Regions from separate parts of the Tepidimonas fonticaldi genome, predicted to be linked through region 2. Evidence: predicted binding sites of a transcription regulator. Region 2 holds the regulator's gene; each other region holds the start of a gene.

Region 1 (5,007 bases), on a different contig from region 2:
ACGCATGGCGGCCGAGCTGGAGGTCGCCTACCTGGGCGCGCTGCCGCTGAACCGCAGCATCCGCGAACAAGCCGATGCCGGCCGCCCGACAGTCGTGGCAGACCCGGACGGCGAAATCGCCGCGCTGTACAAGGCCGTGGCGCGGCAGGTGGCCATTGCCGTGGCCGCGAAGGCGAAGGATTATTCGAGCAAGTTTCCGACGATCAGGGTCAGTCAGGGGACGTGAGGGAGGTCACGCGGGCCGGCCGCGGGCGGTTCAGCGCCGGCCGGGAACTGGGGCCAGCAGCCACCTGGCCCACGGCAGCTCGGGCCAGTCCGCACGTCCGGCGCCGAGGGCCGGCCAGTCCGTGATCGCGGCCTTGCACAGGCCGGGGTGGAACATCGCGCACAGCCGCTCCCCGTACCAGGCGGCCTTTTGCGCATCGCCGCGGAAGCCGTACGCCACCGCCGTGCGCCACAGCAGGCCCGGCAGCGGGTAATTCCGCGTGGTGCGCTCCAGGGCCGCCAGCTCGGCGTCGGTGAGGTTGCTCAGGCTTGCCGCCGGGCGGCTGAGCCAGTCCACCCGCGCCAGCAGCCCCGGGTACAGCGCCTTGGAGAACGGGTGCGCGTCCGGCAGCGCGGCGCGCACGGCCGCCGCGCCCTGCTGCCGGAACAGGGTGTAGAGCTTTTCCACCTCCACGTAGCCGCGCCAGACCGGGTAGGCCACCAGCGCGCACGCCAGCAGCCAGCCGATGCCCGTGGCCAGCGGCCAGCGCAGCGCGACGGGGCGGCCGGGCTGCCCCGTCAGGTACCCCAGCAGCAGGCACATCAGCCACAGGAAGAACCCGTAATGCAGCGGGTACTCCAGCAGCGCGTGCACCAGCATCGCCGTCACCATCAGCCACGGCAGCCAGCGCTGCGGATCGTGCGCCCCGCGCGCGGCGCGCCACCACAGCCACGCCACCGCGGCGGCGATCGCCCCTCCCGCCGGCAGGCCGAACATCAGCAGCAGGTCCAGCACCGTGTTGTGCGCGTGCGCAGCAATGCTGTAATCGATCGCCCCGTACACCGGGCTCAGTTCCAGGTGCGCCTGCGCCATTGCCGCCGGGCCGTTGCCGATCCACGGGTGCTGCAGCACGGCCGTCCACGCCATCGCCCACAGGCGCAGCCGCTGGCTGTCCTGCGTCAGGGGGCGGTCCTCCGGCGGGCTCGGCAGCCCGAGCCATTCGGTGAACACCGGCGTGGCAGCCTGGAACGCGAACAGCAGCGCGGCCGGCACCGCCACCCACGCCAGCAGGGCGTGGCGCAGGTGCCCGTGCCGCCACAGCAGCCACGCCGCCGTCAGCATTGGCGCCAGCAGCAGGTTCAGCTGCGCGGTGCGCGATCCGCTCAGGTAGACGCCGAAGGTCAGCACGGCCACCACCAGCGCGAGCAGCAGGGTCCGGACGTGCCGCCCGAGCCGCTGCGCCGCGGGCTGCTGCGCCACCCACAGCGCACACCACAGCCCGATGACCAGAAGCGTGCCGAGGTTGTTGGGGTGCCCGATGTTCGCTACCGCTCGCCCGGTTCCTTGGTTGGGGGTAAGGAAGGCTGCACCAGCTGCCCAACTGTCCTTGTCCAAAAAATCGGACCACTGCAGGATGGCGATCGCCGATGAGATCAGAGCGGTAAGAAGTAATGTGACTACGACAGGCAAGAAATCGTTGGTGTGCGTCTGATATGTGCCTCCGGTGAGGTATGCCATCACAGAGACGGATGCAAACGCTGGAAAGATGAAAAGCTCCGTCGCGGGATCTGATGACAAGCTCTGGATGACCGTGAATGCGGTAACGACAAAGATTATTTTTTGTGTTGTGGTGGACGATGTTTTGGTGAGGTCGGGCAAAATCTTGCCGGAAAATAATAGTGCGATGAAGCAAAAAAATAAAAATTCTCCGTGGAAGGTGGTCCACGGAGGCAGGTGGAGTGGAAGCAAATAACTTAAGGAGAGGCAAACTAATGCAAGGATAGAGATCAGCAGGCTGTATGTTTCTCTTGCATTGATCATGTGAATGGGGGTCGCATCAGGCGCCCCCTCTCCTCTGTTTAAGATATCAGAGGCCGCAACCCTTGACTGCTTTTGCCCCTGATCCGGGGGCGCACGTCCATGAAATACTGGCAGCTGACGCGCTGAGCGTCATCGTGACTGTCGCTCCATCATAGGTGGATGTAATTGTTCCGTTGTTGCAAGAGACTCCGCTCGGCAATGTCGTCGGGCACGTGGCACTGCCGGTCGCGCTGTAGGCTTCGGCTATAGCGAGCTTGACAGCGTCCGCTTGAGCAATCGCGTTACCAGTCTTGGCCTTCGCGGTATAGTCTTGATAAGCCGGCAGCGCCACAGCTGCCAGAATGCCGATGATCGCCACGACGATCATCAGTTCGATGAGCGTGAAGCCCTGTTGGACACGTTTCATGGTTTCAACCTCCAGAGATGGACACATTGGCCCCGTGGTCGACGGGGTCAAGATCATCGTAGCACCATCCGTGCCAGCTGCAGTATCTGCGCGATGTTGGCTCGTGCGCCCGTGGCGCGGGCGCCACGCGAAGGGGCCGGGCGGCGCCGATGGCATCAAATCATGACGTCAAACCTTGACGTCCAGCGCCGGCGGCAGCCGGTCCGGCGCCACGTCCAGTCGCCGGTGGGCGTCCTCGCGCAGGCGGTCGTAGGTGCGCAGCAGCAGGTGGGCCGCGTCCTCGGCCAGCCGCAGATCCTGCGCGAAGGTCTCGGGGTCGGTCTGATACTCGTGCACCAGCCGGTTGCGCAGGTTGCGGGCCGCGATCCACGCCTCCGCGGAGTCCAGCACGCCCAGTCGTTCGGCGCGGCGCAGGTTTTCGATCATGCTGGCGGGCCGCTCCGACAGGGCCGCCAGCCAGCGCGGCAGCAGCTTGTCGCCGATCGTGTCCTGCATGCGGCCAAAGCGCGAGACGAACGCTTCCAGTCGCTCGGCATCCTCCGGGCGGGATTCCAGCATCCGCACCCAGTCGGCGTCGGGCTCGCCCGCGCCGAACAGCCGCTGCAGGCTCCAGAGCAGGTGGGTGCCCTCGCGGTGCACGATGTCGAGGGTGGCCAGAAACCGCTCCAGCGGCGTGGGCGGCGCGATGGGTTCAGTCGGGGTCGTCATACGGCGATGCCGGTGTGCTGGGCCACCCGCACGATGGGGGTGGCGGGGGTGGCAGGGTCAACCACGAGAGCGTCGATGCGCTGGTCGCCCAGGCGCATCTGCAGCCGGGCGACCAGCCGATGGGTGCGCGCGGCGCGGTCCGGCAGCGGCTCGGGGCACTCGATCAGCAGGTCGATGTCGCCGCCGCGCGCCGCATCGTCGGTGCGCGAGCCGAACAGCCGCACCCGCGCTTGCGGGCCGAACAGCTCGCGCACGGTGTCGCGGATGACGGCGCGCTCCGTTTCGCTCAGGCGCATGCCACCTCCCACCCCACGATCTGGCGCCGGGCGCGGCTGAACTCGACGCCGAGCTCGATCACCTCCGCAATGCCCGGCGCGCCGCGGTGCTTGGCGGCGTAGTCGCGGGCCTTGAGCTGGCGCATCGCCTCGCCGGTGGGTTCCTCGCCGTCGATGACCTTGAACTCGATCACCCACGCGCGGCCCGCATGGCGGATGACGAGGTCGCACTGGCCGGGGTTGGAGACTTCCTCCGGCACGATGTCGAGCCCGAGGCTTGCCAGGTGGCTGTAGAAGACGCTGGCGTAATAGCCTTCATATTGGGCAATGGGGTTGTTGCGATACCAATCATTTGGGATGCTGGCGTACAGGCGCTGGAAGTGCGCGCGCAGGCCTTCGGCATCGCCGTCGGTGAGCAGGTCGTACAGGTCGCTGGCCAGGCGGCTGACCAGCGAGGCATCGGGCATCCAGGCCTTCAGCAGCCGGTCGTTGAGGGCGTAGCGCACCTCCTGGTTTGGCACCCGCAGGGTGTAGACGGTGCGGCTGCCCTTGCGTTGCTGGCTGTCGATGGTGAGATACCCCGTCTGCCACAGCAGCGCCTCGGGCTCGATACGCTCCACGTCGAACGCCCCCAGCAGGTCGTCGTCCGCCAGCAGCCGCTCGAGCTTTGGCGTGAAAAAGCCCCGGTTCCGCAGCCACTCGACGAGGAAGGTGGGCGTGCCGGTCTCGAACCAGTGCGCGCGGAATTGCCGTTCGGCGAGCAGCAGCAGCACGTCGAACGGGTTGTAGACGCTCACCGGGCCCCAGCGGTAGCCGTTGTACCAGCGCCGGATCTCCTCGCGGTCCAGCGGCTGGCCTTCCGCGGCGGCAGCCTCGAGCTCCGGCGCGAAGATGGTGTCGATGTCCGCGTCGGTGTAGCCGCAGACCGTGCCGTATTCGGGCGACAGCGTGATGTCGCGCAGGTTGTTCAGACCCGAGAAGATCGAGACCTTGCTGAACTTGGACACGCCCGTCAGCAGCACGAAGCGCAGGTCGGCGTCCCGTCCCTTGATGACGCTGTAGAGGTTGCGCAGGCCCTCGCGCATCGCGCGGGCGATGTCGGGGGCTTCGAGGTTGTCGAGGATGGGCTTGTCGTATTCGTCGACCAGCACCACGGCCTGGCGGGCGTGCGCCTCGGCGGCGCGCTCGATCAGGGCGTCGAAGCGCAGCGGGACGTCCGTGTCCGGCGGCGGTAGCTCGACCCCCAGATGGCGGGCGTTGGCCTCCAGCTGGGCGTGGATGTGGCGGTCGAGCTGTTCGCGCTTTTCCAGCCGCCCGGCCGCGAAACTGAGCCGGATCACCGGGTGGGGCTTGGCCCAGTCCCAATGGTCGGCAAGGAACAGCTTCTCGCGCGGGGCAGTGCCATCCGCGCCGTCGTGGGCGTCGAACAATTCGCGCCGACACTCAAACGCTGCGGCAATGGTGTCGAGCAGCAGGCTCTTGCCGAAGCGGCGCGGGCGGGAGAGGAAGTAGGCCCCACCCTGATCCGCCAGTCGCGCGATCAGCGGGGTCTTGTCGACGTAGTAGTGCCCCTCCAGGCGGATCTTGGCAAA
Region 2 (5,007 bases):
TCTGGGCGCGACCCGATCGCGGACCTGATCCGGCAGCGGGCCGGCACGCCCCAGCCGGCGGCGGGCGAGTCTGACGCCACGGCGGCCGCGGCCGATCCCTTCAACTACTTCGTGCAGGCCGGCGCCTTCCGCAACGCGGAGGAGGCCGAGGCCCAGCGCGCGCGCCTGGCGCTGCTCGGTTTCGACGCCAAGGTCAGCGAGCGCGAGCAGGCCGGCCAGCGCATTTACCGTGTGCGGCTGGGGCCGTTTGGCAACAAGGTGGAAGCCGAGGTGATGCAGGAGCGCTTGCGCGCCAAGCAGATCGACACCGCCCTGGTGCGCGTGCAGCGCTGACGCGCCCAGGAACCACCGCCGCGCGCGCCCATCCAACGGTCATCGCAACACCCGTCACCGTCAGACGCCCATGCAACGCCGTCACTTCCACGCCACCCTGCTCGGCCTTGGTGCCGCCGCCACCCTGCCCGCCGCCTTCGCCCAAGCCCAGGACGGCCTGCGCGAAGGCACCGACTACCGGCGCCTGAACAAGCCGGCCCCGGTGGACACCGGCCCCGGTCAGGTCGAGGTGCTGGAGTTCTTTGCCTACAGCTGCATCCATTGCTTCCGCTTCGAGCCGCTGATGACCGCCTGGATGCGCAAGCTGCCCAAGGAAATCGTGGTGCGCCGGGTGCCGGTCGGCTTCAACGCCGCGTTCGAGCCGATGCAGCGGCTGTATTTCACGCTCGAGGCCATGGGCCGCCTGGGCGATCTGCACGAGAAGGCCTTCAAAGCCATCCACGAGGAGCGCGAGCGCTTCAACTCGCTCGACGCCGTGGCGGCCTGGGCCGCCAAACAGGGGCTGGACCGGCAGGCGTTCACACAGACCTACCAGTCCTTTGGCGTGAGCGGCAAGGTCAAGCGCGCCCTGCAGTTGCAAGACGCCTACGAGGTCGAGGCCACCCCGTCGCTGGGCATTGCGGGCCGCTTCATCGTGCCGGGTCAGGCGGCCCGCACGCTGGTCGTGGCCGATGCCTTGATCGCGCGCGTGCGCCAAGCGTAAACCGCCCGCCACCGCGGGGGGCGGGGCCAGTCGTGGCACAATCGGTGCACCGCAAGGAGCAAATTCCGTGCCTGCCGCATCCCCACCGCCGCGCCCCTGGGCTGCCCCTGTCGCCACCCTGATCGCCGCCGCCCTGCTCGGCCTGGGGGCGCCGGTGCATGCCGAGCGCGCCGACCGCAGCGCCCCCATGAACGTGGAGGCGGATGCGCTGCGCTACGACGACGCCCGCCAGGTCAGCGTCTTTACCGGCCGGGTGGTCATCACCAAGGGCACGATCCGCATCCGCGGCCACCAGGTCGAGGTGCGCCAGAACGATCAGGGGCAACAGTTCGGCATCGCGCTGGGCGACGCCTCGCAGCGCGCCTTTTACCGCCAAAAGCGCGACGGGCTGGACGAGTACATCGAAGGCGAGGCCGAGCGCATCGAATACGACGGGCAGGCCGACCGCGTGACCTTCCGCGGCCGTGCCGAGCTGCGCCGCTACCGCGGCGCGGTGCTGAACGACCGCACCAGCGGCGCCGTCATCGTGTACGACAACCGCAACGACACCTTCACCGTGGACGGCGATCGCGGGCAGTCCACCCCCGACAACCCGGGCGGCCGGGTGCGCGCGCTGCTGACGCCGCGCGGCGCCGACCCCGCGACCACCCAGCCCGCACCGGACACCCCCGCCCCCACCCTGACCCCGAGCGACCGCCTGGAGCGCCGCCCGTGACCGCGACGCCCGCCACCTGCCTGCGTGCCGAGGGCCTGCACAAGCGCTACGGCCGCCGCACCGTCGTGCATGACGTGTCGCTGCAGGTGCACAGCGGCGAGGTGGTGGGGCTGCTGGGGCCCAACGGAGCGGGCAAGACGACGTCGTTTTACATGATCGTCGGCCTGGTGCGGGCCGACGCAGGGCGGCTGTGGATCGACGAACAGCGGGTGGAGCACCTGCCCATCCACCGCCGTGCGCGGCTGGGCTTGGGCTATCTGCCGCAGGAAGCGTCGATCTTTCGCAAGCTGACGGTCGAACAGAACATCCGCGCCGTGCTGGAGCTGCAACACGACGAGGCAGGCCGCCCCCTGCCGGAGCCCGTGCTGCGCGCGCGCCTGGACGCCCTGCTGGAAGAACTGCACGTCGATCATCTGCGCGGCGCGCCCGCCCCCGCGCTGTCGGGCGGTGAGCGGCGACGCGTCGAGATCGCGCGCGCCCTGGCCGCGCAACCGCGCTTCATCTTGCTGGATGAGCCGTTTGCAGGCATCGACCCGATCGCGGTCATCGAGATCCAGCGCATCATCGGTTTTCTGAAGGCGCGCGGCATCGGGGTGCTGATCACCGACCACAACGTGCGCGAGACGCTCGGCATCTGCGACCAGGCGTACATCATCAGCGAAGGGCGGGTCCTCGCCCGCGGCACGCCCGCCGAGATCGTGGACAACGCCGAGGTGCGCCGGGTCTACCTGGGCGAGCACTTCCGCCTCTAGCGCGCATGAAACCCGGCCTCGCGCTGCGCGTCTCGCAGCACCTGACCCTGACGCCCCAGCTGCAACAGTCGATCCGGCTGCTCCAGCTCTCCACGCTGGAGATGGCACAGGAGGTCGAGCAGATGCTGGCCGACAACCCCTTCCTCGAACGCGCCGAGGACGACGCGGCCGATGACCCCCCCGAGCCCGGCGGGGCGGCCGCCGGCGATGCCCGCGCGGCGCCCGAGGACGGCGGCCTGCCCGACACCGTCACCCTGATCGACGGCACGGCCCCCGACGCCGCGACGGACTGGCCGGCCCGCCTGGACGAAGACGCCGGCGGGTGGAGCACGGAGGAGTCCGGTGATGGTGGCGAGGCCGCCGCCGACTGGTCTTGGGAGGGGCCTGGCATCGACCGCGACGGCCGCCAAGAAGACGACGAGCGCGGCCCGGCGGCCGAGCTGGCGCGCTGCGCCGAGCGTCTGCAGGATCACCTGCACCGCCAGGCGCTCGCGCTGCACCTGGACGACGACGAGCGCGCGGCGCTGTACTTCCTGATCGAGTCGCTGGACGACGACGGCTACCTGACCGAGCCCCTGGAGGACCTCACGGACGCCCTGTGGCAGCAGGTCCGGGCCGCCGGGGATTCGGGGGGCGAGGAGCGCCGGGACGAGCTCGCCTCGCTGCTGCGGCGCGCGCTCGGCTGGTTGCAGGCGATGGAACCCGCAGGCGTGGGCGCGCGCCATCTGGCCGAATGCCTGCGCCTGCAGATCCTGGAGCAGCCCAACACGCCCGAGGCGCGCGCCGCGCTGGCCCTGTGCGAGCAGCCCATCGAATGGATCGCCCGGCGCGACATGCGTCGGCTGGCCCAGGCGACGGGCTTGGACGACGCGGCCCTGCGCGCGGGATTGGCGCTGCTGACCCGCCTGGAGCCCAAGCCCGGCCGGCGCTTCGCCGACGCGGAGCGACAAATCATCGTGCCCGACGTCATCGTCACCGTGCAGGGGGCGCAGTTCGACGTGCAGCTCAACCCCGCCGTGCTGCCACGGCTGCGCGTGTCGGACCTGTATGCGCAGGCCTTGCGGGGCCTGCGCGGCGGCGACCTGCAACAGCGGCTGCAGGAGGCCCGCTGGTTCATCAAAAACCTGCAGCAGCGCTTCGACACCATCTTGCGCGTGGCACGCGCCATCGTCGAGCGGCAGCGCAGCTTCTTCCTGCACGGCGAAGTGGGCATGCGGCCGCTGGTGCTGCGCGACATTGCCGACGAACTCGGCCTGCACGAGTCCACCATCAGCCGCGTCACCACGGCCAAATACATGGCCACCCCGTTTGGCACCTTCGAGCTGAAGTATTTTTTCGGCTCCAGCCTGGGCACGGACGCCGGCGGCAACGCTTCCAGCACGGCCGTGCGCGCCCTCATCAAGCAAATGATCGCCGCCGAGGATCCGCGCAAGCCGCTGAGCGACAGCCAGCTCGCGGATTTGCTCAAGGAACAGGGCATCGAATGCGCGCGGCGCACCGTGGCCAAATACCGCGAGGCCCTGCGCATCCCCACCGCCAGCCTGCGCAAAACCCTGTAACCCCATGCCCGTATTCGATCTGTTTCTGCCCTGCGCCGGCGGCAGCGCCCCGTTTTTGGCCGACGAAGTCGCCCGCTTGACCGGCCAGGCCACCGACGCCCTGCACGTGGGCCGCACGGGTGTCGGCCTGCGCGGCGACTGGGAGACGGTGCTGCGCCTCAACCTGCACAGCCGCATCGCCCAGCGCGTGCTGGTGCGCCTGTGGGAGGGCCCCTACCGCCACGAGGACGACCTGTACGCCGCCGCTTCCGACGTGCCGTGGGAGGCGTGGTTCACCCCCGCGCGCACCATCAAAGTCGAGGTGACCGCCCAGCGCAGCCCGCTGCGCAGCCTCAACTTCGCCGCCTTGCGCGTCAAGGACGCCGTCTGCGACCGGCTGCGCGCGCGCTGCGGTGCGCGGCCCAGCGTGGACACCGCGCACCCGGATGTGCGTCTGTACGCCCACCTGACCACCGATCGGCTGACCCTGTCGCTGGACACCAGCGGCGAGCCGCTGTTCAAACGCGGCTGGCGCACCGACAAAGGCGACGCCCCCCTCAAGGAAACGCTGGCCGCCGCCATGATCGCCGCCACCGGCTGGACTGGCGCCGACGCCAACGGCGAGCCGGTGCCGCTGTTCGACCCCTGCTGCGGCAGCGGCACGCTGGTCATCGAGGCTGCGCAGATCGCGCTGCGGCAGGCCCCGGGGCGGCAACGGCGCTTTGCGTTCGAGCGGCTGCTGCCCCACGATGCCGCCCGCTGGGCGGCGCTGCGCGAGCAGGCGCGCGCGCACGAACGCCCCTGGCCCGCCGGTCATCCGCCGCTGGCCTACGGCAGCGATGTGGCGTTTCGCATGGTCGATTTTGCGCGGCGCAACGCCGAGCGCGCCGGCGTCGGGGCGGCGGTGGAGTTCCGCGGGGGCGACGCCCTGCAGCGCCTGCCGCCCACGGCCCGCCCCGGGGTGCT
Region 3 (5,007 bases), on a different contig from region 2:
ACGTCGGGGATGGGGTCGGAGGCCCCATAGCCGCGCCGGGAGTACATCCAGCCTGCGCGCCCGGTGCGCGCGCACAGGGCCGCGGGCCAGTGGCCGCCGCGCTGCCGCCACATCGCGACCGACCCCAGCCCTTCGTGCAGAAAGACGATGGGGGCGAGCGCCTGGGGGGCGGCCGGACGAATCGCCTGGACCTCCAGCCCCACGCCGTCGATGACGACGCGCATGGGCGGATCCAGCGACACCTCGGCGGTTGAGTCGGCAAGAGGCGGGTTGAGCGGGGCAGTCGGCTCCATGCCCACGATGGTAGAGCCCCCGGGCCGCATCGCCGGTTATGCTTGCGACATGCGTGTGCTGCTCGGTTCGTTCTGGCGCTCGGTCGCGTATTGCCTGCACCCGCGGGTCATCGCGCTGTCGCTGCTGCCCCTGGTGCTGATGGTGGCGGGGGCGTTTGCCCTGGGCTACTGGTTTTGGGACCGGGCGGTCGATGCCGTGCTCGCCTGGCTGGAGACGTGGTCGCTGGTCGAATTCGTGCTCGGCTGGCTGGACAGCGTGGGGCTGGGCGCGCTGCGGACGGTGGTCGCACCGCTGCTGGTGCTCGTCATGGCCACGCCGCTGATCGTCGTGTTGGCGCTGCTGCTGGTGGCGTTTTTCATGACCCCCGCCATGGTGGATCTGGTCGCCCAGCGGCGTTTCCCGGACCTGCAGCGGCGCCGCGGCGGCGGGGTGCTGGGCAGCGTGGGCTGGTCCCTGTGGTCCACCGTGCTGGCCGTGCTGATGCTGGTGGTCTCGCTGCCCTTTTGGCTGATTCCGCCGCTGGTGCTCGTGCTGCCGCCGCTGATCTGGGGCTGGCTGACCTACCGCGTGTTCGCCTACGATGCGCTGGCCGAACATGCCTCGGTGGACGAGCGGCGCACCCTCATGGCCCGCCACCGCGTGCCCTTGCTGGTCATGGGGGTGATTGCGGGTCTGATCAGCGCGGCGCCCAGCGTGCTGTGGGCCTCCGGGGCGATGTTCATTGCGCTGGCCCCGCTGCTCGTGCCGCTGGCCATCTGGATTTACGCGCTGGTGTTCGCCTTTGCGTCGCTGTGGTATGCCCACTATCTGCTGCAGGCGCTGGATGAGCTGCGGCGCGAGGCCACAACCCCGCCGGTGCCGCCCGGGTCCTCGGCCCCCACGGTTTCTGCAGCCCATCCCGTCCCTGCGGACCGCATCGTCGACGTCGAGGCCCGCCCGCTTCCTTCTCCTCCTGCATCATGACGCCCGTATCCCCCGCTGCGGCCGCCGTCCCGCGCTTCGGCCTGATCGTCATCGGCGACGAAATCCTGTCCGGCAAGCGCCAGGACAAGCACCTGCCCAAGGTCATCGAACTGCTGGGCGCCCGCGGTTTGCGCCTGGACTGGGCGCGCTATGTGGGTGACGACCGCGCGGCCATCACCGAGGTGCTGCGGCAGGCTTTCGCCAGCGGCGATGTGGTGTTTTCCACCGGGGGGATCGGCGCCACCCCCGACGACCACACCCGCCAGGCGGCCGCGGCCGCGCTGGGGGTGGAGGCGGTGCTGCACCCCGAGGCCAAGGCCCTGATCGAGCAGCGCATGCGCGAAGTCGCGGCGGAGCAGGGCGTGCCCTTCGAGCCCGATCGCCCCGACAATGTGCACCGCCTCAACATGGGGGTGTTCCCCGTGGGCGCGCGCCTCATCCCCAACCCGTACAACCGCATTCCGGGGTTTGCCTGCGACGGCCCCGGGGGTGGGACGGTGCACTTCGTGCCGGGCTTTCCCGTCATGGCCTGGCCGATGATCGAGTGGGTGCTCGACACGGGCTACCGCGCGCATTTCGGGCAGTCCCGGCAGCGCGAGCGTTCGATCATCGTCTTCGGCGGCATCGAGGCGACGCTGACCCCGCTGATGGAGCGCATCGAAGCCGAGCACCCCGGGGTCAAGGTGTTCAGCCTGCCGAGCGTCGACCACCCGGAGTGGGGGCGGCACATCGAACTCGGGGTCAAGGGCGCCGACGCTGCCGCAGCAGCCGCATACGAGGCCATGCTGGACGCCTTGCGGACCATGCCCGTGCGGCTGGGCCCCGAATTGGTGCGTTGATATGGCGCACCGATAACGTGCAATATGCATTGAAATGGTGCATTGGCGTCCATCCGGGGCGGCATGCACCATGTGCGAATCTGGCATGGAACCTGCTTTCCATTGTCCGACTTCAGTCCTTTCCCTCGACCCGAACCTCTTAGGAGCACACTGATGGCCAAGACCGTCGCCGACGTGATGAACATGGTGAAGGAGAACGACGTCAAGTTCGTCGACTTCCGCTTCACCGACACCCGCGGCAAAGAGCAGCACGTGACGGTGCCGATTTCCGCCTTCGGCGAAGACAAGTTCACGTCGGGCCACGCGTTCGACGGCTCGTCGATCGCCGGCTGGAAGGGCATCGAGGCGTCCGACATGCTGCTGATGCCGGACCCCAACACCGCCAACATCGACCCCTTCTTCGAAGAGACCACGCTGTACCTGCAGTGCGACGTCATCGAGCCCAGCGACGGCAAGGCCTACGACCGCGACCCGCGCTCGATCGCCAAGCGCGCCGAGGCTTACCTGAAGGCGTCGGGCCTGGGTGACACCGCCTACTTTGGCCCCGAGCCGGAGTTCTTCCTGTTCGACGGCGTGCGCTGGAGCACCAACCCGGGCAACTGCTTCTACGAAATCGAAGAGTACGAAGCGCCCTGGAACACCGGCACCAAGTTCGAAAACGGCAACCGCGGCCACCGTCCGCGCACCAAGGGCGGCTACTTCCCCGTGCCGCCGGTGGACAGCACGCACGACATGCGCGCCGAGATGGTGCTGATCCTGGAGTCGCTGGGCATCCCGGTGGAGGTGTTCCACCACGAGGTGGCCGGCGCCGGCCAGTGCGAGATCGGCACCAAGTTCAGCACGCTGGTCGAGCGTGCGGACTGGACGCAGGTGCTCAAGTACGTCATCTGGAACGTGGCCAACAGCTACGGCAAGACGGCCACCTTCATGCCCAAGCCCTACCACGGCGACAACGGCAGCGGCATGCACGTGCACCAGTCGGTCTGGAAAGACGGCAAGAACCTGTTCGCCGGTGACGGCTATGCCGGCCTGAGCGATTTCGCCCTGTACTACATCGGCGGCATCATCAAGCACGCCCGCGCGCTCAACGCCATCACCAACCCGACCACCAACAGCTACAAGCGCCTGGTGCCGCACTTCGAGGCCCCGGTCAAGCTGGCCTACTCGGCCAAGAACCGCTCGGCCTCCATCCGCATCCCGTACGTGGCCAATCCGAAGGCGCGCCGCGTCGAGGCCCGCTTCCCGGACCCGATGGCCAACCCGTACCTGTGCTTCGCGGCGCTGCTGATGGCCGGTCTGGACGGCGTGGAGAACAAGATCCACCCGGGCGAGGCCGCCACCAAGGACCTCTACCACCTGCCGCCGGAAGAGGACAAGCTGGTGCCCACCGTGTGCCACAGCCTGGATCAGGCGCTGGACTACCTGGACAAGGACCGTGCCTTCCTGACCAAGGGCGGTGTGTTCACCGACTCCATGCTCGATGCCTACATCGAGCTGAAGATGCAGGAAGTCACCCGCGCCCGCGTCGAGGTCACGCCGACCGAGTACGACATGTACTTCAGCCTGTGATGCGGACGGGCCGCCCGCGGCAGGCGGCTTGCTGAATCACCCTGGGGGCGGCCGTGTGCCGCCCCCAGCCGTTTTGAACGATACTGTGTCGCGTCGCATTCTGTGGATCAGGCTTGGCATGTCGTTGCAGCAAAACATTCGGCGATGGGGCAAGGCGGGCATGGCCGCCGCATGGGCGACCGCCGTGTGGTGCGCCGCCGGGGCGGCCTGGGCGCAAGGCAGCGCCATCTGGCGTTGTGGCAACGAGTACACCAACAACCCCGGCCCCAACCCCGCGGCGCGCGGCTGCCGTGAAATGCAGGGCGGCAACCTGACCATCGTCGAAGGCACCCGTCCCGCCGGCGGGGCGCCGGGCAACGCGGGTGGGGCGGGCGGTGCGGCATCGGCTGGCGTACCGAATGGCGCGCGCTCGGCCGCCGAGCGGGTGGAGCCGGACCAGCAGCGCCAGCGCGACGCCGAGGCGCGCCGCATTCTGGAGCAGGAGCTGCGCCGGGCCGAGGAGCGCCTGGCCCAGGCCCGCGCCGATTACGCCGACGGCAAGCCGCCGCGGCTGGCCAACGAGCGCACCGACTCCCCGCGCTACACGGCGCGGGTGGAGGAGCTGCGCACCCGGGTCGAGCGGGCCGAGGCCGATGTGGCTGCGATCCGCCGCGAGATCGGTCGTCTGGACGGCGGGCGCTGACACCGCGATGGAAGCGCGTCGATCGCGGTCGGCCGGCGCCGACAAGCGCTTTGCGGCCTTGGACCTGCTGGCCACCCTGGTGGCGGTGGTGGACGATCGGGGCCATGTGCGCTATGCCAACCACGCCCTGGAGGATGCCATCGGCCTGTCGCGCCGCAATCTGGCCGACGTGCCGCTGACCGAGTGGGTGACCCAGCCCGAACTGCTGCAAAGCGCGCTGGACGGCGCGCGCGGGCACGAATACGCCGTCATCCGCTACGACACCCACCTCAAGCGGTTGCTGCGCGAGCCCTTGCCGGTGCACTTGGTGCTGGCGTCCACCGAATGGCCCGACCACCGCGTCGTCGAGATGCTGCCGCTGGAGCAGCAGACCCGCCAGGAGCGCGAGGAGCGCCTGCTGGAGCAGGCCCAGGCGAACAAGGAGCTGATCCGCAATCTGGCGCACGAGATCAAGAACCCCTTGGGGGGCATCCGCGGTGCCGCCCAGTTGCTGCAGATGGAGCTGGCCGAGCGCGACGATCTGGTCGAATACACCGAGGTCATCGTGCACGAGGCCGACCGCCTGCAATCGCTGGTGGATCGGCTGCTGGCGCCGCACCGGCGCGCGCCCGTGATGGCCGACGTCAACATCCACGAGGTTTGCGAGCGCGTGCGCGCCAT

The links. Region 2 encodes sigma-54, which starts transcription at its own class of promoters, with help from an activator protein. Its sites were predicted from a motif close to TGGCANGNAANCTGCTTT; they were not measured.
Positions count from the first base shown of each region.
Region 1: A9O67_RS13950 (pilin) is a predicted target of sigma-54. The motif match lies at 2,491-2,508, and genes of this name have one in related genera.
Region 3: glnA (type I glutamate--ammonia ligase) is a predicted target of sigma-54. The motif match lies at 2,178-2,195, and genes of this name have one in related genera.

Region 1 covers NZ_LZDH01000056.1:177,822-182,828, forward strand. Annotated here, with positions in the region: gene apbC (iron-sulfur cluster carrier protein ApbC) at 1-226, shown strand, start outside; gene A9O67_RS06645 (PglL family O-oligosaccharyltransferase) at 257-1,675, opposite strand; gene A9O67_RS13950 (pilin) at 2,073-2,432, opposite strand; gene A9O67_RS06650 (hypothetical protein) at 2,601-3,140, opposite strand; gene A9O67_RS06655 (nucleotidyltransferase domain-containing protein) at 3,137-3,436, opposite strand; gene A9O67_RS06660 (ATP-binding protein) at 3,427-5,007, opposite strand, start outside.
Region 2 covers NZ_LZDH01000045.1:246,620-251,626, reverse strand. Annotated here, with positions in the region: gene A9O67_RS05335 (SPOR domain-containing protein) at 1-333, shown strand, start outside; gene A9O67_RS05330 (thiol:disulfide interchange protein DsbA/DsbL) at 404-1,036, shown strand; gene lptA (lipopolysaccharide transport periplasmic protein LptA) at 1,104-1,751, shown strand; gene lptB (LPS export ABC transporter ATP-binding protein) at 1,748-2,503, shown strand; gene rpoN (RNA polymerase factor sigma-54) at 2,509-4,062, shown strand; gene A9O67_RS05310 (THUMP domain-containing class I SAM-dependent RNA methyltransferase) at 4,067-5,007, shown strand, end outside.
Region 3 covers NZ_LZDH01000056.1:302,560-307,566, forward strand. Annotated here, with positions in the region: gene A9O67_RS07200 (alpha/beta fold hydrolase) at 1-293, opposite strand, end outside; gene A9O67_RS07205 (EI24 domain-containing protein) at 292-1,257, shown strand; gene A9O67_RS07210 (competence/damage-inducible protein A) at 1,254-2,096, shown strand; gene glnA (type I glutamate--ammonia ligase) at 2,250-3,665, shown strand; gene A9O67_RS07220 (hypothetical protein) at 3,784-4,347, shown strand; gene glnL (nitrogen regulation protein NR(II)) at 4,355-5,007, shown strand, end outside.